Regions from separate parts of the Nocardioides luteus genome, predicted to be linked through region 1. Evidence: riboswitches for the same ligand, from Rfam matches in the RefSeq annotation. Region 1 holds a riboswitch; the other holds the start of a gene.

Region 1 (11,146 bases):
GAGGCGGGCGACGAGCCCCGAATCGGGAACGACGGAGGTCATCAGAGAATATTGGCACGTGGACGCCCTGACTCCGATCGGAATCATCGTGGCCGCGTACGCCGCGTTCGTGACGATCGCGGCCGTCGTCGGCCTCGTCCTGAAGGCTCCGCGTCCGCGGTGGCTCGATCAGCTAGCGTGGATGCTCGAGATCCTCGCCGTCGTGCTCGCGATCGGGGCGCTGGCGGGCTGGTCGGCCGGGCGCAAGCCGGAGTCGCTGTCGACCTTCCTGGGCTACGTGGGCGCGCTCGTGTGCCTGATGCCGCTGGCCCTGCAGACGATGCGTGAGGACCGCTCGGCCTGGTCCTCGGGCGTGATCGCGGCGGCGGCCCTGGCGACGGGGGTCGTGGCCGTACGCGTCATGATGGTCCGGTGACCGAGACCGCTCCCGCCAAGACCCGTTCCGGTCCACACCTGGTGCTGCTGACCGTCTACGCGATCTTCGTGCTCGCCGCGGGCGCCCGGTCGCTGGTGCAGGTCCTCACCCGCTTCGACGAGGCCCCGATCGCCTACTCGCTCTCGGTGGTCGCGGCGGCGACGTACGTCGCGGGCTGGTTCGCGATCCGCCGGGCTGCTGCCGGGTCGGCGGGCTTCGCGAAGATCATGCTGTGGGTCGAGCTGGCCGGCGTGTTCGTCGTCGGTGTCCTGTCCCTGGTCGTGCCGTCCTGGTTCCCGGATGCATCGGTATGGTCGAAGTTCGGGAGCGGATACGGTTTCGTTCCTGCCCTGCTGCCGATCCTGGGTCTCCTCTGGCTCTGGAAAGGTCGAACTCCAGGGCCGACCGAAGGAGCCTGATGAGTCAGTCGACAGCCACCGCCATCTCGCCTGACTCGGGGGAGCACTGGTCCGCTCCGGGAGCATGGACGGTCGCCGACGGCGTACATCGGATCCCGTTGCCGCTGCCGATGGACGGGCTCAAGGCGGTCAACATCTACGTCCTCGAGGGTTCTGACGGCCTTTCGTTGGTCGATGGTGGCTGGGCGATCACCGAGGGGCGCGCCGCGCTGGAGAGCGGGCTGAAGAAGCTCGGCTTCGCGTTCAGGGACGTCCGGCGGTTCCTGGTCACCCACGTGCACCGCGACCACTACACGCTCGCCTCGGTGCTGGGTGAGGAGTTCGGCGCCGACGTGCTGCTCGGCGCCGGCGAACGGCCCACCCTCGAGCTCACCAACGGCGACCTCGACGGCTGGATCTCGACCGACCGCCTCCTGGCTCATGCCGGCGCACCCGAGCTGGCCGAGAAGTGGGCCGCCAACCCGCCTCCGCCGCCCGATCTCTCGCACTGGCGGATGCCTTCGCGTTGGCTGGAAGGGGACGTACGCCTCGACGTGGCCGGCCGCGACCTCGACGCCGTGCACACCCCTGGTCACACCCAGGGTCACTACGTCTACGCAGACCTGGCCGGCTCGGTCCTGTTCGCCGGCGACCACGTGCTGCCCACGATCACCCCGTCGATCGGCTTCGAGCCGGTTCCGGTCATCGACCCGCTCGGCGACTTCATGGCGTCGCTGACCAAGGTCCGCTCCCTGCCCGACCTGCAGCTTCTGCCCGCTCACGGCCCCGTCGCGACCTCGTCGCACGCCCGCGTCGACGAGCTCCTCGCCCATCACGAGACCCGGCTCGCCCAGTCGCTGGCCTCCTTGCGTCTCGGGCGACGTTCGGCCCTCGAAGTCGCCAACGACCTCGGCTGGACCCGCCACGAGCGCGCCTTCGCCGAGCTCGACTACTTCAACGCCGGCCTCGCGGTCATGGAGACCAAGGCCCACCTCGAGCTGCTGGTCGCTCGCGGTCTCGCGACCCGCGAGGAGACCGAGGCGAGCGTGCTGTTCGCCCCGGTCGACGCCGTCAGCGCCTGAGCCGCATCGGGGTGTGCGGGATGCCGTCCTCGAGGAACTCCTCGCCGTCCTTCACGAACCCGAACTTCGCGTACCAGCCGGCCAGCGGCGACTGGGCGTCGAGGACGATGTCGCGGTCGGTGACGGCCTCGACGGCAGCCTTCATGATCACGTCCGCCAGGCCCTGGCCGCGGTGGGTGGGGGCGAGGACGACGCGGCCGATCCGCCACACGTCACCGTCGTCGAGGATGCGGGCGGTGCCGGCGAGCCGGTCGCCGTCGGTCAGCACCACGTGACGCGTCCCGGGCTCGAGGTCACGGCCGTCCAGGTCGAGGTAGGGGCAGTCCTGCTCGACGACGAAGACCTCCTGGCGCAGCTGCCACAGGGCGTACGCGGTCTTGGGGGTGAGGTCGTCGAAGGACGAGATGGAGACGTCGGTCATGGGTGGATTCTCGCAAGCAAGTAGTGTTGCCCGGAACAGACAGGGGAGGCCGGGAGGCCTGAGAGTGCGGCGAACAGCGCCGCAGACCCTCCGAACCTGCTCCGGTTGACACCGGCGAAGGGAGTCAGAGTGCGCATGCGTACGCCTGCCATCACTGCCACTGCGATCACTGCGGTCTCGGCGCTGCTGCTGTCCGCGTGCGGGGGCACCCCCGCGAAGCCGGACGCCGAGAAGTCGAGCGGCGCCGACGACAAGACCGTGGTGCTGCTGACCCACGACAGCTTCACGCTGCCGAAGGAGGTGCTGGCCGAGTTCACCGAGAAGACCGGCTACACCGCAGAGATCCGGCACGCGGGCGACGGCGGCGAGCTGACCACCAAGATCGCCCTGGACACCGGCAACCCCGACGGTGACGCGGTCTTCGGCGTCGACAACACCTTCGCCAGCCGGGCGATCGACCAGGGCGCGCTGGAGGCCTACACGCCGTCCGAGATCCCCGAGGGCGTCTCTGATTTCAATCTCCCCGGCGACGAGGAGCACTTCCTCACCCCCGTCGACAACGGCAGCGTGTGCGTCAACATCGACACCGAGTGGTTCGCGGCCAAGAAGCTGACGCCGCCGAAGTCGCTCGACGACCTGGCCGAGCCCGCGTACAAGGACCTGCTCGTGACCCCTGGCGCGGCGACGTCGACGCCCGGGATGGCATTCCTGCTGGCGACCGTCGCCGAGTACGGCGAGGACGGCTGGGCCGACTACTGGGGCAAGCTGATGGACAACGGCGCCAAGGTCGTCGACGGCTGGGACCAGGCCTACTACTCCGACTTCACCCAGGGCGGCGGCAAGGGCACGCGTCCGATCGTCGTCTCCTACGACTCCTCGCCGGCCTTCACCGTCAAGGACGGCAAGACCACGACGGCCGCTCTGCTCGACACCTGCTTCCGTCAGGTCGAGTACGCCGGTGTGCTGAAGGGTGCCGACCACCCCGAGGGCGCACAGGCGCTGATCGACTTCATGCTTTCCGACAGCGTGCAGGGGGCACTGCCGGAGAGCATGTACGTCTTCCCCGTCTCCTCCGACGTGAAGCTGCCCGCCGAGTGGGCGAAGTTCGCCCAGCAGCCCACCTCGCCGCTCTCCGTCGAGCCGAAGGAGATCGAGGAGAACCGGGAAGCGTGGCTGGCGACCTGGAGTGACACGATCGCGCAGTGAGCTCCACCCGTCGCGTAGGCACCCTGGTCGCGCTCGCCGCCCTCCCGGTGGCCGTGCTGGCGGTCTTCTTCGTCCTGCCGGTCACGGGGATGGTGCAGCGCGGACTGTTCTTCGGTGGCTCCTTCGACCCGTCCGTGGTGTCCCGGGTCGTGGGGCGCCCGGAGATCCAGCGGGCGCTCTGGTTCACGCTGTGGTCCTCGGGGCTCGCGACGGTGCTGAGCATCGCCCTGGGGCTGCCGGCTGCGTTCGCGCTGCATCGACTGGCGTTTCCGCTGCAGCGCGTCATCCGGGCCGGGCTGCTGGTGCCGTTCGTGCTCCCCACCGTCGTCGTGGGCGTCGCCTTCCGCGAGCTCATCGGCGAGGCGGGGCTGCTCGCATCTCTGGGTCTCGATGGCACGCCGACGGCGATCATCCTCGGGCTGGTCTTCTTCAACGCCTCGGTGGTGATCCGCGCGGTCGGGGCGGCCTGGGAGTCGCTCGACCCGCGACCCGGTGAGGCCGCCGCCGCTCTCGGGGCGTCGCCCTTGCGGGTCCTGCTGACGATCACCCTGCCCGCGCTGCGTCCCGCGATCGTCTCGGCGGCGTCGGTGGTCTTCCTCTTCTGCGCGACCGCGTTCGGGATCGTGCTCACCCTCGGCGGGGTGCGCTACAACAGCATCGAGACCGAGATCTACAAGCTCACGTTCACCCTGTTCGACCTGCCCGGTGCCGCGGTGCTGTCGGTGCTGCAGCTGGTGGTCGTCGTCGGGCTGCTGGTCGTGGCCGGTCGGCTGCGTTCGGTGCCGGATCCCGCGCAGTCCCGGGTCGTCGTACGCCGCCGGCGGGTCTCGCCGCGGGACCTCCCGGCCCTGTTGTCCACGTCGGTGCTGGTCCTGCTGGTGGCCGGTCCGCTGCTGGCGCTGCTGCTCGGGTCGCTGCGGGTCGACGACCGCTGGAGCCTCGGGAACTATGTCGCCCTGCAGACCCCCGGGTTCGACCCGCCGCTGCCGGTGCCGGTCACCACGGCGCTGATGACGTCGCTGGCGGTCGCGGTGCAGGCGACGCTGGTCGCGCTGGTGCTCGGGCTGCTGGTGGCCTTCGCGGTGACCCGTCGGTCCCGGACGCTTGCGGAGCGTCGGGTGCGCGCCGTGCTCGACGGGCTGTTCATGGTGCCGCTCGGGGTCAGCGCCGTCACCCTGGGGCTGGGGCTCTATCTGACGCTCGGCTCGGGCGTCTTCGACTTCCGTGACGAGCCGTGGCTGGTACCGCTGGCGCAGGCGCTGGTCGCGTTGCCCCTGGTGGTGAGGACGTTGGTGCCGGTCCTGGGATCGGTCGACGACCGGCTCCGCCAGGCCGCCGCCGGGCTCGGGGCCGGGCCGCTGCGCGCGGTGATGACCGTCGACGTACCCGCCGTCTGGAAGCCGCTCCTCGCCTCCTCCGGCTTCGCCTTCGCGGCCTCGCTGGGGGAGTTCGGCGCGACGTCCTTCCTCGTCCGCGAGGAGCGCCCCACCCTCCCCGTCGTCATCCTCCGGTTGCTGTCCCGTCCGGGCTCCGACAACTACGGCATGGCCCTCGCCGCCGCCTGTGTCCTCGCCGCCGCCACCGCCGTCGTGATGCTCCTCGTCGAGCGTCTCCGCGTCCCTTCGATCGGAGCACTGTGAACACCGCACCGCCGAAACCGCACCTTTGGGGGCCGAGTCCGCACTTGTGGCGGACGAAACGGCAGTTTGGTTCGCCAGAACTACCGATTCGGCCACCAAAACCACCGCTCCGGCAGGATCGAGGTTGCGATGCTGTCGCTGCGTGAGGTGTCGGTGGCGTACGACGGGAAGCCTGCCGTCGAGGACGTCAGCCTGGAGCTGGCGGACGGTGAGGTGCTGGCGCTGCTGGGGCCTTCGGGCTCGGGGAAGTCGACGCTGCTGCGGGCAGTGGCCGGGCTGGAGCCGGCGACGGGGGAGATCGGCTGGGACGGGCGGTCGATGCGCGGGGTGCCGACGCACAAACGCGGGTTCGCGCTGATGTTCCAGGACGGGCAGCTGTTCCCGCACCTCAGCGTCGCGGGCAACGTCGCCTACTCGATGCGGCTGCGGCGGATCCCGGCCGCCGACCGCGAGAAGCGGGTCGCCGACCTGCTGGAGCTCGTCGGTCTGGGTGGCTACCAGGATCGCCTCCCGGGCACGCTGAGCGGTGGCGAGCGGCAGCGGGTCGCGCTGGCGCGGGCGCTAGCGGTCGAGCCGCGGCTGCTGCTCCTCGACGAGCCGCTCTCCGCGCTCGACGCTGGCCTGCGGGAGCGCCTGGCCGGCGACCTGCGACGGATCCTGCACGAGGCCGGCACCACCGCGCTCATGGTCACCCACGATCAGGAGGAGGCCTTCGCGGTGGCCGACCGGATCGCGCTGCTGCGCGACGGGTGCCTCGTGCAGGAGGGGACCCTCCGTGACGTCTGGGCGAGGCCGACCGACACCTGGGCCGCCCTGTTCCTGGGGTACGCCCGCGTGCTCGAGGGGCCGGCGGCGTACACGGTCCTGAAGGCCGCCGGGCTGAGCCCCGCCGGCGCGGTGGCGCTGCGCCGCTCCGCCTTCGTCGCCGACCCGGCGGGGCCGCTCACCGGCACCGTCGTCTCGGCAAGGGCCACGCCGGAACAGCACCGGCTCGTCGTACGTCTCGACGACATCGGCGAGGTCGACGCGGTCGCCGACTCGGCGCCGGCACCGGGGGAGTCGGTCAGGCTGCGGGTGGAGCCGAACCGGCTGGCCATTCCAGAATCTGTTGTCCCCGAATCGGCAGAGCAGCCACCCGCCATTTAAACTTAGCGGCTATGTATCGCCGCGCTCAGATCTTCCTCGTCAGTAGCGCGCTGATCTTCGGCCTGATCGCAGTCGTGACCGCGCAGATCGTCGACAAGCGCATGCTCGACCCGGAGGGCTTCCTCGGACCGTCCTGGCTCCGGTTGCCCCTCCTCGTCGGAGCCGCCCTGCTCGTCGACCTCGTGCCACGCACGCTGTGGTTGGCGAAGTTCAAGTGGAAGGACATGGGCCCGATCTTCAAGGAGCGGGTCCGCACCCACTGGACCCGTGAGCGCCTGACGCTCGTGGCGATGGGCATCGTCTGCTTCTACCTGGTCTACGTCTGCTACCGGAACCTCAAGTCCTTCCTGCCGTTCGTCGTGCCGGAGACCTACGAGTTCGACCACGAGCTGCACCTGATCGACAAGGCGGTGCTCTTCGGCGCCGACCCGGCGATCCTGCTCCACGACCTCCTCGGCACCGGCTGGGTGGCCTGGTTCCTCTCCTACATCTACATGTGGTTCCTGCCGCTGGTGCCGTTCGCGGTCGCCGCGTGGCTGGTCTGGTCGCGCAACCTGGCCTACGGCTACTGGTTCGTCGCCTCGCAGTGCATCGCCTGGATCCTCGGCACGGTCTCCTACTACTGCCTGCCGACGGTGGGCCCGGGCCTGCAGTACCCCTATCTCTACGCCGACCTGCCGGACACGCCCGCGAGCAGTCTGATGGAGTCGCTGGTCTTCACCCGGCAGCATGTCCTCTTCGACGTCGACGCCAACGTCGTGCAGTCGGTCGGTGGCTTCGCCTCGCTGCACTGCGGCATCACCCTGCTGGTGGCGCTGATGATCCACGCCACGATCAACAACAAGATCGCCCGCTGGGCCGGCTGGATCAACTTCGGCATCACCGTCGTCGCGACCGTCTACTTCGGCTGGCACTACCTCGCCGACGACGTCGCGGGCTGCATGATCGCGCTCGTCGCCTACTACTTCGGTGGCCTTGCGGCCAACCAGAAGTTCCGGCGCAAGGGCGTACGCCGCCTCGTCGCCGAGTCCGAGGCGATCGCCGGGGCCGAGGCGAAGGTCGCACACGAGCTGACCTGATCCGGGCATGATCGGGGCTTAGTCTGGTGGCGTGACCGCCATCGATGCAGCCTCACTGACCGCACTTCTCGACGGGCGATACGCGGGAGTCCGGGAGGACGTACGCAAGTCCCTGATCGAGCGCGCCGACTTTCTCGGCGAGGTTGAGGAGCTGCCGCGGACGGAGTACCGCGAGCGGGTCCGGGAGGTGCTCCTCGACGTCTCCGCGACCGGTCTGACCGGGCTGGGGTTCCCGAAGGAGTACGGCGGCGGCGGTGACGTCGGCGCCTCCATCGCCGCCTTCGAGGAGATGGCCGGTGGGGACCTGTCGCTGCTCGTGAAGTCGGGCGTGCAGTTCGGCCTCTTCGGCGGCGCGATCCTGCAGCTCGGGACCGCCCGTCACCACGACCGCTATCTCGCCGACATCGTCTCCGGGCGCCTGCTCGGCTGCTTCGCGATGACCGAGCACGGACACGGCTCCAACGTGGCCGCCGTCGCGACCGTGGCCACCTACGACCCGGCCACCCAGGAGTTCGTCATCGAGACGACCCGGGAGGATGCGTACAAGGACTACATCGGCAACGCCGCCGCCCACGGCGAGCTCGCGGTCGTCTTCGCGCAGCTGGTCGTCGGCGGCGAGGAGCGCGGGGTGCACGCGTTCGTCGTGCCGATCCGGGTCTCCGGTGCTCCGGCGCCCGGCGTGCGGATCGCGGACGACGGGCCCAAGATGGGGCTCAACGGCGTCGACAACGGGCGACTGTGGTTCTCGGGCGTGCGGGTGCCGCGTACGTCCTTGTTGAACCGCTTCGCCGACGTCACCGAAGCGGGCGAGTACGTCTCCGAGATCGAGTCGGCCGGGCGGCGCTTCTTCACGATGCTCGGCACGCTCGTGCAGGGCCGCGTCTCGGTCGGCGGCGCCGCGATCCGGGCCTCGGAGGTCGCTCTGACGATCGCGGTCCGCTACGCGCTGCGCCGGCGGCAGTTCGAGGCCTCGGCGGAAGCCGAGGAGTCGCTGCTCATCGACTACGGCCAGCACCAGCGCCGGCTGCTGCCGCTGGTCGCGCGGACCTACGCGCTGCGCTTCGCGCAGGAGGTCGTACGCGACGACCTGCACGACGTCTTCTCCGGCGTCACGACCTCCGAGCACGCCCGGCGCGAGCTCGAGTCGCGGGCCGCCGGCACCAAGGCCCTGGCGACGTGGCACGCGACCCGAACCATCCAGGAGTGCCGCGAGGCGTGCGGTGGCGCGGGCTACCTGGCCGCCAACAGGTTCGCGGCCCTGAAGGCCGACACGGACGTCTTCACGACCTTCGAGGGCGACAACACCGTGCTGCTGCAGCTGGTCGCCAAGGGCCTTCTCACCGGTTACTCGAGCGAGTTCGAGGAGATGGACCAGCTCGACCTCGTACGCTTCGTCGCCGGTCTCGCCGTCGAGACCGTCCTGGAGCGCACCGCCGTGCACAAGCTGCTCGAACGGGTCCGCGACGTCGTCCCGATCGCGGGCGAGCGCGAGCCGGACATCCTCGACGCCGACTACCACCTGGCGATGCTGCGCTTCCGCGAGGAGCACATGCTCGCCGGCGTCGCCCGGCGCCTGCAGTCCGGCGTGAAGGCCGGCCGCGAGCCCGGGGAGGTCTTCTCGACCGTCCAGGACCACGTCATCGGGGTCGCTCACGCGCACGTGGAGCGGCTGATCCACGAGGCGTTCCGGGAGAAGGTCCGGGTGCTGCCCTCGGGGCCGGTGCGGGATCTGATGGACACCGTCTGCGACCTCAGCGCCCTCTCGGTCATCGAGGCCGACCGCGCCTGGTTCATGGAGCACGGCCGGCTCTCCTCCGAGCGCTCCAAGGCCATCATCGGCGAGGTCAACCGCCTCTGCCGCGACCTCCGCCCGCACGCGCGGCTGCTCGTCGACGGTTTCGGGGTGCCCGAGGAGCTGCTGCGGGCGAAGGATCTGATCGGCTGAGGGTTGGCTGGGGTGAGCATCCACCGGCACGTCGTACGTGACATAGGCCGCTGACAGTGCGGATCGCCAGCTGAACACCCGCGGGTGGTTGACTGGTCCGGTGGCCAGGCTGATCCTCATCAACGGAATGCCCGGGGTAGGAAAATCGACACTCGCCAGGCGCTTCGCGGCCGACCACCCCGGCACGCTGGTGTGTGACATCGACCTGCTGCGTACGTTCATCAGCGGGTGGAGAGACGACTTCCTCGGTGCCGGTTCCCGGATCCGGCCTGCGGCGCTGGGACTGATTCGCGGATACCTCAGCGAGTCCGGCGACGTGGTGCTCCCACAGCTGTTCGCCAGGGTCAGCGAGCTCCAACGCTTCGAGCGGGCGGCGCACGACGCCGGCGCGGAGTTCGTGGAGGTCATGCTCGAGGCCGTCGAGGACGACGCGCTACGCCGATTTCACGGACGCGATGACGGCAACGATCCCTGGCATCCGATCGTGCGGGAGATCGTGGCGGAGTCCGGTGGCGACGAGCACCTGCGTGCGTACGCCTCCAAGCTGGCCGAGCTGGTGGCGGAACGCCCCGCGACGAAGGTCGTCCCGAGCGTTGCGGGCGAGATCGACGCAACGTACGAATCCTTGCGCGCCGCGCTCGGCGAATGCTGACCGAGTTACCTCGGTGAACATCCACGCCCGCCGACCGAGTCCCCCTTCGACAAGCTCAGGACATCGCCTCGGTCAGCAGACGGACTCAGTGAGCGGTGTTCTTGAACCGGTCGACGGAGGCGGCGATCTCCGACTCCGCGGCGGCCTTGCCGACCCAGTCGGAGCCCTTGACGGTCTTGCCGGGCTCGAGGTCCTTGTAGTGCTCGAAGAAGTGCTTGATCTCGTTGAGCGTCCACTCGTCGACGTCCGCGAGGTCCTGGATGTGGTCGAAGCGGGGGTCGCAGGGGACGCAGAGGACCTTCTCGTCCTGGCCCTTCTCGTCCTCCATGACGTACATCGCGACGGGGCGGGCCTGGACGAGCACGCCCGGGAAGAGCGGGTAGGGGGTCAGGACCAGCGCGTCGAGCGGGTCACCGTCCCCGCCGAGGGTGTCTTCGATGTAGCCGTAGTCTGCGGGGTACATCATGGAGGTGAACAGAACGCGGTCGAGACGAAGCCGATTCGACTCGTGGTCCACCTCGTACTTGTTGCGGGATCCCTTGGGGACCTCGATCAGTACGTCGAACTCCTGCGTCACTTCTCTGCCTCCAGACAAACCCAAAAACGGAATGCCGGACAGTCTGACACCGATCGGCGTCAGACCCGGCATCGAGGAGGATATCCGTGGAGCCTGACACCCCGCCGAAGTGGCCGTCAGAGGAGACGGACGAGGCCCGCGGGAAGCTCGCGGTCGTGGTGCCGCTGGTGCTCGCGCTCCTGGTGGGAGCGGCGGCAGCGGCGTACGCCCTGGGGTGGGTGCGCTATGCCCAGGGAAACGTCGCGCCGACGCCGCCGCCGGCACCGCTGAGCATCGCCACGGTCAGCCCCGCGCCGGTCGCGGGCCAGCAGTCGAGGACCCCCGGAAAGCCTGATCAGGCCGCGCTGCAGCGGGTGATGCGCGAGATGGTCGGCGACAAGCGTCTCGGCCGGCACCTCAAGGCGGCGATCGCGCCGCTCGAGGGCGCGCCGGTGGTCACCCACGGCACCGGAGCCGCCACCCCGGCCAGCGTCACCAAGGTGCTGACCAGTGTGGCGGTGCTGGAGGCGTACGGCCCCGAGCGCAGGTTCGAGACCAGCACCACGCTCCAGGGGAGCACCGTCACGCTCGTCGGGGGAGGTGACG
Region 2 (11,146 bases), 4.1 Mb from region 1:
GGGTCTCGTCGTGGAATGCCTCCGCGGTGACCGGGTCCAGGGAGAGCGCGAACTGGTCGCGCCAGCGGAACTCGAAGCGGGCCCGGGAGAGGGCGTCGTCGTGGTCACGGGCGCCGGGGTGGCCCTTGGCGATGTCGGCGGCGTGGGCGGCGAGCTTGTAGGTGATCACGCCGGTCTTCACGTCGTCCTTGTCGGGCAGGCCGAGGTGCTCCTTCGGGGTGACGTAGCAGAGCATCGCGGTGCCGTGCATCGCGATCGTGGCCGCGCCGATGGCACTCGTGATGTGGTCGTAGCCCGGCGCGATGTCGGTCGCGAGCGGGCCCAGCGTGTAGAACGGCGCGCCGTGGCACCACTCCTGCTGGAGGTCGACGTTCTCCTTCACCAGGTTGAGCGGGACGTGGCCAGGGCCTTCGACCATGACCTGGACGTCGTGCTCCCAGGCCCGCGTCGTGAGCTCGGCGAGGGTGCGCAGCTCGGAGAGCTGGGCCTCGTCGTTGGCGTCGGCGGTGCTGCCCGGGCGGAGGCCGTCACCGAGGGAGAAGGCGACGTCGTACTGCTTGAAGATCTCGCACAGCTCGTCGTAGTGCGTGTAGAGGAAGTTCTCCTGGTGATGGGCCAGGCACCAGCCGGCCATGATCGAACCGCCTCGGGACACGATGCCGGTGACGCGGTTGGCGGTGAGCGGGACGTAGCGGAGCAGGACGCCCGCGTGGATCGTCATGTAGTCGACGCCCTGCTCGGCCTGCTCGATGACCGTGTCGCGGAAGACCTCCCAGGTCAGCTTGTCGGCCTCGCCGTTGACCTTCTCCAGGGCCTGGTAGATCGGGACGGTGCCGATCGGGACGGGCGAGTTGCGCAGGATCCACTCGCGGGTGGTGTGGATGTCGTCGCCGGTGCTCAGGTCCATCACCGTGTCCGCGCCCCAGGTGATCGCGTGGGTGAGCTTGTCGACCTCCTCGGCGATGGAGGACGTGACGGCGGAGTTGCCGATGTTGGCGTTGATCTTCACCAGGAACCGCTTGCCGATGATCATCGGCTCGGACTCGGGGTGGTTGACGTTGTTGGGGATGATTGCGCGGCCCGCCGCCACCTCCTCGCGGACCAGCTCGGGGTCGCAGCTCTCCCGCACCGCGACGTAGGCCATCTCCTTGGTGACGATGCCCTGCCGTGCGTAGTGCATCTGGGTGATGTTCCTGCCCTTGCGCGGCTGGCGGCGCTCGCCCTGCCACTCCTGGCGGGCCGCGCCGCGGCGTACGGCTGCCTTGCCGTTGTCCAGCAGCTCGGTCCGGCGGCCGTCGTAGGCCTCGGTGTCGCCGCGCTCGTCGATCCACTCGTCGCGACGCGGCGGGAGACCCTGCTCCGGCTGGGATCCCGGGCCCTCGGTGCAGTAGCGGTCGAAGGTCTCGCCGTTGGTCAGCGCGACCCGGGTAACCGGGACCTTCAGGTCACCGAGCTCGAGGCGGGTGTGGGCGGGGTGGACGGTCATGCTGTCTCCTTCGTGCTTGTCGGGCTGGGCTGATCTGTGAAGAGGTGGGCGACCGGGCCCCGGCCGCGGCCGAGGGTCCACTGCCTGCTGGTGGCGAGCTGTCGGGTGACGTACGCCGCGGCCTGCTCGGCCCCCTCCCGCAGCGGTGCGCCGTGGGCGAGACGGGCGGCCAGGGCCGAGCTGTAGGTGCAGCCGGTGCCGTGGTCGTTGCTCGTGAGGACCGCGGGGTGTCTCAGCGGGATCGCGGACTTCCCGGGCTCGGCGAGCCAGTCGGTGCACTCCCCGGTGGCGGCCGGGTCACCTCCGGTGACGATCACCGCCGGCTTCAGCCCGGCGAGCTCCTCGGCGAGCTCCTCGGGTGACCCGTCGCGTCCCGCCAGGGCCCGAGCCTCGTCGAGGTTGGGGGTGACGACGGTGGCGACGGGGAGCAGGTGGTCGAGGTAGGCGCGGCGTACGTCCTCACCACCGAGCACCGCTCCCGAGGTGGCGACGAGGACGGGGTCGACGACGAGCGGGCGGTCGGCGCACAGGCGCGCGACGAGCTCGACCGTCTCGGCGCTGCCGAGCATGCCGGTCTTCACGGCCGCGACGGGAAGGTCGTCGAAGACAGCGTGGAGCTGCGCCTCGATGGTCGCGAACGGGATGGCGTGGATGTCGCTGACGCCGGTCGTGTCCTGGGCGGTGACGGCGGTGATCACACAGGCGCCGTGGACCCCGAGCGCGGCGAAGGTGGCCAGGTCGGCCGCCGTGCCCGCCGCTCCCCCGGAGTCGGTCCCCGCGACGGTGAGCGCGACCGGCGGGTTCATCGGGTCACCCCCGCGGCGAGGGCGGCGAGAAGGTCGCGCACGACCTGTCCCGGCTCGTCTGCTCGCATCACCGCGCCCATCACGGCGACCCCGTAGGCGCCCCCTGCGACCGGGTCGGCGGCGTTGTCCGAGGTGATCCCGCCCAGTGCGTACGTCGGGAGCGGCAGGTCGCCGAAGGTGCCCGGCCCGAGCGGCGGCCCGTAACCGGGCTTGGACTCGGTCACCGCATACGGGCTCAACATCGCATAGTCGAACCCCTGCTCGGCGGCGGTGGCGACCTCAGTGGCGCTGTGGCAGCTGCGGCCGAGGTGTAACACGCTGTTACACCGACTATCCGGTCGCTCCGATAGGGCGAGTAGTTCTACGAACGACGTGTTACAGCTCGCGGAAGCCGGGAGCTGCACCCCGACCGCCGCGGGCAGGGGTGTGTGGGCGGCGATGACGTTCAGGCCGAGCCCGGCGAGCAGCTCGGCCAGCTTCGCCCGATGCTCCAGGGGCTCGTCGAGCTCGCGGAGTACGACGTGGGTCAGGCCCGCCTCGGCGCACGCTGCCATCGTCGCGAGCAGGCTGCGGCCGAGCGGCAGCTGGGAGCGGTCGGTGAGGACGAGCAGTCTCGGTAGCACGGTCATGCGATGCGTCCTTCCATCGGCGAGGAGGCGCGGGCGACGGCCTGGCGTGGGATCCGGCCGGCGGCGCGGGCGGTGTGCCCGGCCTCGACGGCCAGCCGCAGCGCGCGGGCCATCGCGACCGGGTCGTCGGCGCGCGTGACCGCGGTGGCGGCGAGGACGGCGGAGCAGCCGAGCTCCATCGCCAGGACCGCGTCCGAGGCGGTGCCGACCCCGGCGTCGAGCACCACCGGCACGTCGACGGCGGCCACGACGGCCTCGATGGCGTAGGGGTTGAGGATGCCGAGCCCCGACCCGATCGGCGAGCCGAGCGGCATCACCGCGGCACAGCCCGCGTCTTCGAGCCGGCGGGCGAGGACGGCGTCGTCGGTGGCGTACGGCAGGACCGTGAAGCCCTTGCGCACCAGTTGCTCGGCGGCCTCGACCAGCTCGACGGCGTCGGGCATCAGCGAGGTCTCGTCGCCGATCACCTCCAGCTTCACCCAGTCGGTCTCCAGCGCCTCGCGGGCCAGCTCGGCGGTCAGCACCGCCTCGCGCGCCGAGAGGCAGCCGGCGGTGTTGGGCAGGATCGGCACGCCCGCGCTGCGGAGCGTCTCGAGCAGGCCTCCGGACGCCGTCGAGGACGTACGCCGCATCGACACCGTCACCAGACCCGGCTCGGCCGCGTCGATGACGTCCGGGAGCAGCGCCAGGTGGGGCAGGCCGCCGGTGCCGAGGAAGAGGCGCGAGGACAGCTCGCGGCCGGCGATCTTCAGCACGCTCATCCGCCCTGCACCGCCGTCACGATCTCGACCACGTCGCCGTCCTGGAGCGAGCGTTCCGCCCAGTCGTCGCGAGGAACGATCTCCTCGGCGACGGCGACCGCGATGCCGCTCGGCCGCCGGTCGCCGGTCCTGGTCTCGAGCAGATCGGCGACGGTGCCACCGACCTCCATCGGCTCGCCGTTCACGGTGATCCTCATCCGTCCTCCTTCATCCGGAACCGGCGCGGGTCGACCGCGGGCTCCACCGTTCCTGTCTCGATGTGATCGGCGACCAGCCGCGCGATGAGCGGCGCGAGCAGGACCCCGTTGCGATAGGCGCCCGCGGCGAGCACGACCCCCGGCTCCTGGGTCGGACCGACCAGCGGAAGGTTGTCGGCGGTGCCGGGGCGATCGCGCGAGGTCACCTCCACGACGCCGGCCCGGTCGAGCGCGGGCACGACCCGGCGGGCGGAGTCGAGCAGCCGCCAGACGCCCTCGACGGTCGGCAGCAGCGGGCCGTCGCGCTCCTCCGACGTCGCCCCGATGACGACCTCGTCGCTGTCGGTCCGCGGCACGACGTAGACCTGCTCGCCGTGCACCCACGCCCGCACGGTCCGCTCCACCCACTCCTGCGTCCGCACCCGCACCACGTCGCCGCGGACCGGGCGGATGAGGGAGGAGTACGGAGCGGGGAGGTGCGCCCCCGTGGCGATGACGGTCACGTCAACGGCTGTGTTGGTCTCGACACCAACACGGTCGCCGACCCGCGCGAGCAGCGCCGCGACGACGGCCCGCGGGTCGACGGAGTGGTCCTCGGCGAGGAAGGCGCCACCGGCGACTCGGCCGAGCCCGGGTTCGTAGCCGAGCAGATCCCTCCGCCCCAACCGTTCGTAGGACACCCCGGCGAGGTCGAGCACCGCGAGCTGCCGCTCGACCTGCTGGACATCTCCGGCGTCGACGCCGGCCAGCAGCGTCCCGCGGGTGTGCACAGGCACCCCTAGCCGCGAAGCGAAGTCGGGCCACAGCGCGAGCGACGCCAGGCACAGCCGCGTCAGCTCCTCCTCGCCGTGCCAGGCCTCCCCGGCCGGGCTGAGCATGCCGGCAGCGGCGTACGACGCCCCTGAACCCGGCGACGGATCGACCACCGAGACCTCGTGACCACGACGGATCAGCTCGTCGGCCACGGAGAGTCCGACGATCCCGGCACCGAGGATCCGCGCCCGCATCAGCCGACCGCTTCCACGAGCTCCTTCGCGGCTTGGAGTGGATCGGGTTGTCGCCAGAGCCCGCCGATCACGGCGACCCCATGGGCGCCGGCGGCGCGCACCGGCCCGGCAGACTCGGCCGAGATGCCGCCGATCGCGATCAGCGGCAGCACGCCGGCCGCATCGGTGACGGCAGCGACCCCCAGCGGGTCGGGAAGCCCGGCCTTGGACGTGGTCGCGAAGACCGGCCCGAACCCGGCGTAGTCCGCGCCCGCGTCGGCAGCCGCCTCGACGGCGGCACGGTCGCGGCAGGTCGCGCCGATGATCAGCCCCGGGGAGACCGCGTCGGCGATCCGCCGGGCCTCGGCCAACGGCAGGTCGGACGCACCGAGATGGACGCCGTCCGCACCGGCGGCGAGCGCGACGTCGAGCCGGTCGTCGACGACCACACAGGCCTCGTACGTCCCGACCCGCTCGATCACGGTTGCCGTCAGCGCGAGCAGCTCACGGGTCGTCGCGGTCTTGTCGCGCACCTGGAAGCCGGTGACACCGACCTCCGCGAAGGCGGGCAGCAGCGCGAGATCATCGCGCGAGGAGACCAAACAGAAAATATGTGGAAGAAGCACAACCAATCACTTCCTTCGCCGGCATGATCCGGATCAGGTGTAACGGTCGGAGCGGCTCCAGCTCCCTCTCAGCCCGCTGCCGCGGACTCCCGTGTGGACGTCTCCGACCATAGCGCGGATGTCTCGCGCGTGCAGCCTGATCTCAGACGGAGGCGCCCGGCGGCGTACGATTCGCTTCCGTGGCTGACGTTGAGTTCCGGTACTCCGACCTCCTCCCGACCGGCAAGGACGACACTCCTTACCGGCTGATCACCAGCGAGGGGGTGGAAGAGATCGAGGTCGACGGGCGCAAGTTCCTCAAGGTCGACCCCGAGGCGATCCGCCGGCTGACCGCCGAGGCGATGAAGGACATCAACCAGTACCTCCGCCCTGCCCACCTCAAGCAGCTCCGCAAGATCATCGACGACCCCGAGGCCTCCGGCAACGACCGCTTCGTCGCGCTCGACCTGCTCAAGAACGTCAACATCTCGGCCGGCGGGATCCTGCCGATGTGCCAGGACACCGGCACCGCGATCGTGATGGGCAAGAAGTCCGAGGGCGTGCTGACCGGCTCCGACGACGCCGAGACCGTCAGCCGCGGTGTCTTCGACGCCTACACCAAGCTCAACCTGCGCTACTCGCAGCTGGCCCCGCTGACGACGTACGAGGAGAAGAACACCGGCTCCAACCTGCCCGCACAGGTCGAGATCTACTCGACCACCGAGGGCGAGAACGGCCCGGAGTACAAGTTCCTCTTCATGGCCAAGGGCGGCGGCAGCGCCAACAAGTCGTTCCTGTTCCAGGAGACCAAGGCGATCCTCAACCCGGACAAGATCCTCACCTTCCTCGACGAGAAGATCCGGTCGCTGGGCACGGCCGCCTGCCCGCCGTACCACCTCGCCGTCGTCATCGGCGGGACGTCCGCGGAGTTCGCCCTCAAGACGGCCAAGTACGCCTCGGCCCACTACCTCGACAACCTCCCGACCGAGGGCTCGATGAGCGCCCACGGCTTCCGCGACACCGAGCTCGAGGAGAAGGTCTTCGAGCTGACCCAGTCCTTCGGGATCGGGGCCCAGTTCGGCGGCAAGTACTTCTGCCATGACGTACGCGTCGTCCGGCTCCCCCGCCACGGCGCCTCCTGCCCCGTGGCGATCGCGGTCTCCTGCTCCGCCGACCGCCAGGCGCTGGGCAAGATCACCCGCGACGGCGTCTTCCTCGAGCAGCTCGAGACGGACCCGGCGCAGTACATGCCGGACGCCGGGATGGCCGAGGAGATCTCGGCCGGCGAGGTGGTCGACATCGACCTCAACCAGCCGATGTCCGAGATCCTCGCGACGCTCTCCCAGCACCCGGTCAAGACCCGGCTCTCCCTGTCCGGCCCGATGGTGGTGGCCCGCGACATCGCGCACGCGAAGATCAAGGAGCGCCTCGACGCGGGCGAGGAGATGCCGGAGTACATGAAGAACCACCCGGTCTACTACGCCGGCCCGGCCAAGACGCCCGAGGGCATGGCGTCGGGCTCCTTCGGACCGACGACCGCCGGCCGGATGGACTCCTACGTCGAGCAGTTCCAGGCCGCCGGCGGCTCCATGGTCATGCTCGCCAAGGGCAACCGCTCCAAGATCGTCGCCGAGGCCTGCGGCACCTACGGCGGCTTCTACCTCGGCTCCATCGGCGGCCCGGCCGCGCGGCTCGCCCAGGACTGCATCAAGTCGGTCGAGGTGCTCGAGTACCCCGAGCTCGGCATGGAGGCGGTCTGGAAGATCGAGGTCGAGAACTTCCCCGCCTTCATCGTCGTCGACGGCGAGGGCAACGACTTCTTCACCGACCCCTCCGGCACCACCACCGTCCCCCTCACCGGGATCAGGGTGCGGTCGAAGGAGCGCTGAGCGGACGCCCGCCGACGCTGGGCCTCGGCGAGGCGGGACGACCGGATAGGTTGATGGGCGCCGATCCCCGACGACGAGGAGACCCCCCATGCAGTGCCCCATCGACGGCGTCACCCTGGTGATGAGCGAGCGCCAAGGCATCGAGATCGACTACTGCCCGCAGTGCCGTGGCGTGTGGCTCGACCGCGGCGAGATCGACAAGATCATCGAGCGGTCCGTCGGCGCCCCGCAACTCGGCAGCTACCAGCAGCAGCCCCGCCAGGAGCAGCGCGACGAGCGACGCTACGAGAAGCGGGATTACGAGCGGCGCGACTACGACGACGACCACCGCTACGACAAGCGCCGCAGCCACCACCGCGAGTCCTGGTTGGGTGACCTCTTCGGCTGAGCCTGACCCAGCCCGGCCCGCCCGCAGAATCGCTAGACGTCGTTGTCGCGCCGGTTCTCGGGCGGCGCCTCGCTCGGTCCGGACCCCTTCGTGTCCGGGCTGCCCGACTCGGAGTCGGGATAACCCGCCGTCGAGTCCGAGGGCGCGATCGGAGTGTCGCCCTCGTCCTCGTCGAGGCGCTGGGTCTCGGAGACCTGCCCGGACTCGTCGGTGTACTCGGGGTCGTCGGGCCCCTCTGCCGGAAGTTGCTCGTGGCTCATGTCCCTGCGGTACCCCGCTGCCGGGCGAACCACTCCCCGCGGAGCAGTCCGAAGACCCAGGAGTCGGAGACGACCCCGTTCACCACGCAGTCCTCCCTCAGCGTCCCCTCGAGCTTGAACCCGAGCTTCTCCAGCACCCGGGCCGAGGCGGCGTTACGAGTGTCGGCCTCCGCCTGGACCCGGTTGAGGTCGAGCGCGTCGAAGGCCCAGGTCAGCACGGCACCGGCGGCCTCGGTCGCATAGCCGTGACCCCAGGCCGCCTCGCCGAGGCAGTAGCCGAGCGAGGCGCTGCGGAACTCCGGGTTCCACGAGTTGAAGGTGCACCAGCCGAGGAACACGGAGTCCCGTTCGACGGCCACCCGGACGCCGGCCCCCTCCTCCGCCATCTCCTGTGACCTGGCGATGAACCGCCCGGCTTGGGCCGGATCGGTCCACGGCGGTGAGTCCCAGTAACGCAGTACGTGGGCGTCGCTCTGCAACGCGAAGAGGTCATCCGCATCAGCGTCGGTGAACGGCCGCAGCCGCAACCGTGTCGTGACGAGCGTGGGAGTGGGCAGCGACATGGCCCGATGCTGTCAACCCGTGACCGCCCGCCGCATCAGGTTTTTCGGGTCACCGATGCCCGACAGCCCGACCAGTCGGCGTGCCCGTTGCGCGAGGGCACCAGCCGCCTTCGCCGCGAGGTGCCTCGAGGGTCGCGGTCATCGGCCAGGAGCGCCTGGGGCGCCGAGGTCGGTGACCGCGACGCGCTTGACGACGATGCCCCAGTCCTCGCGCGAGCGGCGGGTGGCGTCATAGGCGACATCCGTCAGGCGCTGGGTGGAGTTGAGGAACTCGTCCTGGTCGACGATTCCGGCGAACTCTCGCAGCGCCTCGCGTACAGCGCGTTCGAGCTGCTGCTGGGTGTTGTCGACGCGGTAGGCGATCGACGGGTCCTCGAACTCGAAGTAGACGTTCAGAACCGCCTCGCAGACGTAGTGATCGCGGCAGACGAGCGGTTCCCTCATCGACAGCACCTGCTCGCGCATGTCGAACCGAGCAACGACCCGGTCCAGCAGCGGCACGATGGCGTTGAGGCCCGGCCTCAGCGTCGTCCGGTACCGGCCGCGGCGCTCGACCACGAAGCAGGTCGCCGCCGGGACGATCCTGACACTCATCAGCATCCCGACGACCACCACGACAACGAGCAGCACGACCACGAGACCCGGCGACATGCCGGTCAGGCTACCGACGTACGTCAGCCGACGATGCGATCGGCGCGGGCCGACTCCTCCTTGGCCTCCTCGACGGCCTTGACGGCCTCGTCGTGAGCCTCGCGCTGGGCCTGCTCGATGGCGTTGCGCGGGGTGGGCAGCGGCGGCGTACGTCGTTCCTCGCCGTTGCCGTTCCCGGTGGCCTTCGAAGCGGTGTCCGCGAAGGCCCCCGTGACCGTACGCATCGCCTCGGTGAGCTCGCCGGGGATGACCCAGAACGAGTTGCCGTGCGAGGCGAGCGAGGGCAGCATCTCGAGGTACTTGTAGGCCAGGACCTTGGCGTCGGCGTCGTTGGCGTGGACCGCCTGGAAGACCCGCTCGAGCGCCTTGGCCTCACCGTCGGCCTCGAGCACGCGGGCCTGCTGGTGACCTTCGGCCTCCAGGATCGAGCGCTGCCGCGTGCCCTCGGCCTCGAGGATCAGCGAGGCCCGCTTGCCCTCGGCGTGCAGGATCGCGGCACGCTTGTCGCGCTCGGCGCGCATCTGCTTCTCCATCGCCTCCTTGATCGAGGCCGGCGGGTCGATCGCCTTGATCTCGACCCGGTTGACCCGGATCCCCCACTTCCCGGTGGCGTCGTCGAGCACCTCGCGCAGCCGCGCGTTGATCGTCTCGCGCGAGGTCAGGGTGCGCTCCAGGTCCATCGACCCGATCAGGTTGCGCAGCGTGGTGACGGTGAGCTGGTCGATCGCCTGCAGGTAGTTCGCCACCTCATAGGCAGCCGCCCGCGGGTCGGTGATCTGGTAGTAGAGCACCGTGTCGATGTTGACCACCAGGTTGTCCTCGGTGATCACCGGCCGCGGGTTGGAGGAGTAGACCGTCTCGCGCACGTCCAGCTTGGTGTTGACCCGGTCCACCAGCGGGATCACGAAGTTGAGCCCCGGTTGCAGCGTGACCCGGTAGCGCCCGAACCGCTCGATGTTGTAGCGGCGGGCCTGCGGCACGATCCGCACCGTCGAGGCGACTCCCCCGACCACCAGCCCGATCAGGACCAGCACAATCAGCAGAAGTTCCATGTCGTACGTCCTCCTCTAGGGCGACAGCGACAACGGGTCCCGCGGATGCACGAGCGCCGTCGCGCCTTCGATCTCGAGCACGTCGACCCGGCATCCGACCGGGATGACGAGGTCCTCGTCGTAGGGCCGGGCGGTCCAGTCCTCACCGGCGAGCCGCACCAGGCCGTGGGCGAAGCTGACCTCCGCCAGGACGACCGCCTGACGGCCGACCAGGGCGTCGGTGCCGTCACGCACCGGCGGCGGCAGCGCCATGTGACGGCGTGCGACGGGCCGTACCAGCAGCACGCTGCCACCGCCGGCGAGCGCGAAGACGAGCATCTGCACCAGCACCGGGGCGCCCAACGCGGCGCTCCCGGCGGCAAGCAGCGCCCCGCCGGCGACGAAAGCGAACGCCAGCGTCATCGTGAACGCCTCGGCAAGTCCCAGCAGCACCGCGACGATGATCCAGAAGATCGACCACATAAGCCCACCCGACTCGGTTCCCATCCAGCGTACTCCCGCTGTGGGGGTCATCACACCGGGTCAGTGGGAGTTGTTTCGTCCGTTCACGAGCGGCAGTCCCGCCCACAGCGAGATGAACAGGACGAGCACGGCCGCCGCGGCCACGAGCGCGGCTTCGAGCGAGACCACGACGTCGAAGACGAGCAGCACCACCAGCGCCGAGACGATCGCGAAGCCGACCAGCCCGGCCCGCGCGCAGATGTGCGAGGCCGTGACCAGCCAGGGGCGCTGCCGGCGCCGGAACAGCATCCGGTGGAAGGAGACCGGGGCGATGATGAGACTGGTGGTGATGACCGAGCCGACCAGCACGACGAGATAGATCGTCTGCTGGTGGTCGTTGAGATCGGGGAAGCGTGGCGAGAACGGCACCGT

What was found. A riboswitch is a leader RNA that binds a small molecule or an ion and turns the genes downstream of it on or off. The one in region 1 is predicted to bind thiamine pyrophosphate.
Region 2: linked by a shared signal. The riboswitch ahead of thiE (thiamine phosphate synthase) and the one ahead of HD557_RS00325 (thiamine ABC transporter substrate-binding protein) in region 1 are both predicted to bind thiamine pyrophosphate.

What each region holds. Positions count from the first base shown of each region.
Region 1 is NZ_JADOVJ010000001.1:62,252-73,397, forward strand. Features, by position in the region: gene HD557_RS00300 (putative protein N(5)-glutamine methyltransferase) at 1-42, opposite strand, end outside; gene HD557_RS00305 (hypothetical protein) at 59-415, shown strand; gene HD557_RS00310 (hypothetical protein) at 412-834, shown strand; gene HD557_RS00315 (MBL fold metallo-hydrolase) at 834-1,895, shown strand; gene HD557_RS00320 (GNAT family N-acetyltransferase) at 1,885-2,316, opposite strand; TPP riboswitch at 2,348-2,456, shown strand; gene HD557_RS00325 (thiamine ABC transporter substrate-binding protein) at 2,452-3,522, shown strand; gene HD557_RS00330 (ABC transporter permease) at 3,519-5,162, shown strand; gene HD557_RS00335 (ABC transporter ATP-binding protein) at 5,292-6,308, shown strand; gene HD557_RS00340 (phosphatase PAP2 family protein) at 6,320-7,387, shown strand; gene HD557_RS00345 (acyl-CoA dehydrogenase family protein) at 7,419-9,332, shown strand; gene HD557_RS00350 (AAA family ATPase) at 9,433-9,984, shown strand; gene HD557_RS00355 (inorganic diphosphatase) at 10,070-10,561, opposite strand; gene dacB (D-alanyl-D-alanine carboxypeptidase/D-alanyl-D-alanine endopeptidase) at 10,648-11,146, shown strand, end outside.
Region 2 is NZ_JADOVJ010000001.1:4,119,081-4,130,226, forward strand. Features, by position in the region: gene thiC (phosphomethylpyrimidine synthase ThiC) at 1-1,486, opposite strand, end outside; gene thiD (bifunctional hydroxymethylpyrimidine kinase/phosphomethylpyrimidine kinase) at 1,483-2,292, opposite strand; gene HD557_RS19840 (thiamine phosphate synthase) at 2,289-2,921, opposite strand; gene HD557_RS19845 (thiazole synthase) at 2,918-3,682, opposite strand; gene thiS (sulfur carrier protein ThiS) at 3,679-3,879, opposite strand; gene HD557_RS19855 (FAD-dependent oxidoreductase) at 3,876-4,886, opposite strand; gene thiE (thiamine phosphate synthase) at 4,886-5,467, opposite strand; TPP riboswitch at 5,485-5,594, opposite strand; gene HD557_RS19865 (fumarate hydratase) at 5,671-7,359, shown strand; gene HD557_RS19870 (TFIIB-type zinc ribbon-containing protein) at 7,448-7,747, shown strand; gene HD557_RS19875 (hypothetical protein) at 7,780-8,007, opposite strand; gene HD557_RS19880 (GNAT family N-acetyltransferase) at 8,004-8,570, opposite strand; gene HD557_RS19885 (SPFH domain-containing protein) at 8,709-9,221, opposite strand; gene HD557_RS19890 (SPFH domain-containing protein) at 9,245-10,273, opposite strand; gene HD557_RS19895 (NfeD family protein) at 10,289-10,735, opposite strand; gene HD557_RS19900 (DUF6328 family protein) at 10,796-11,146, opposite strand, start outside.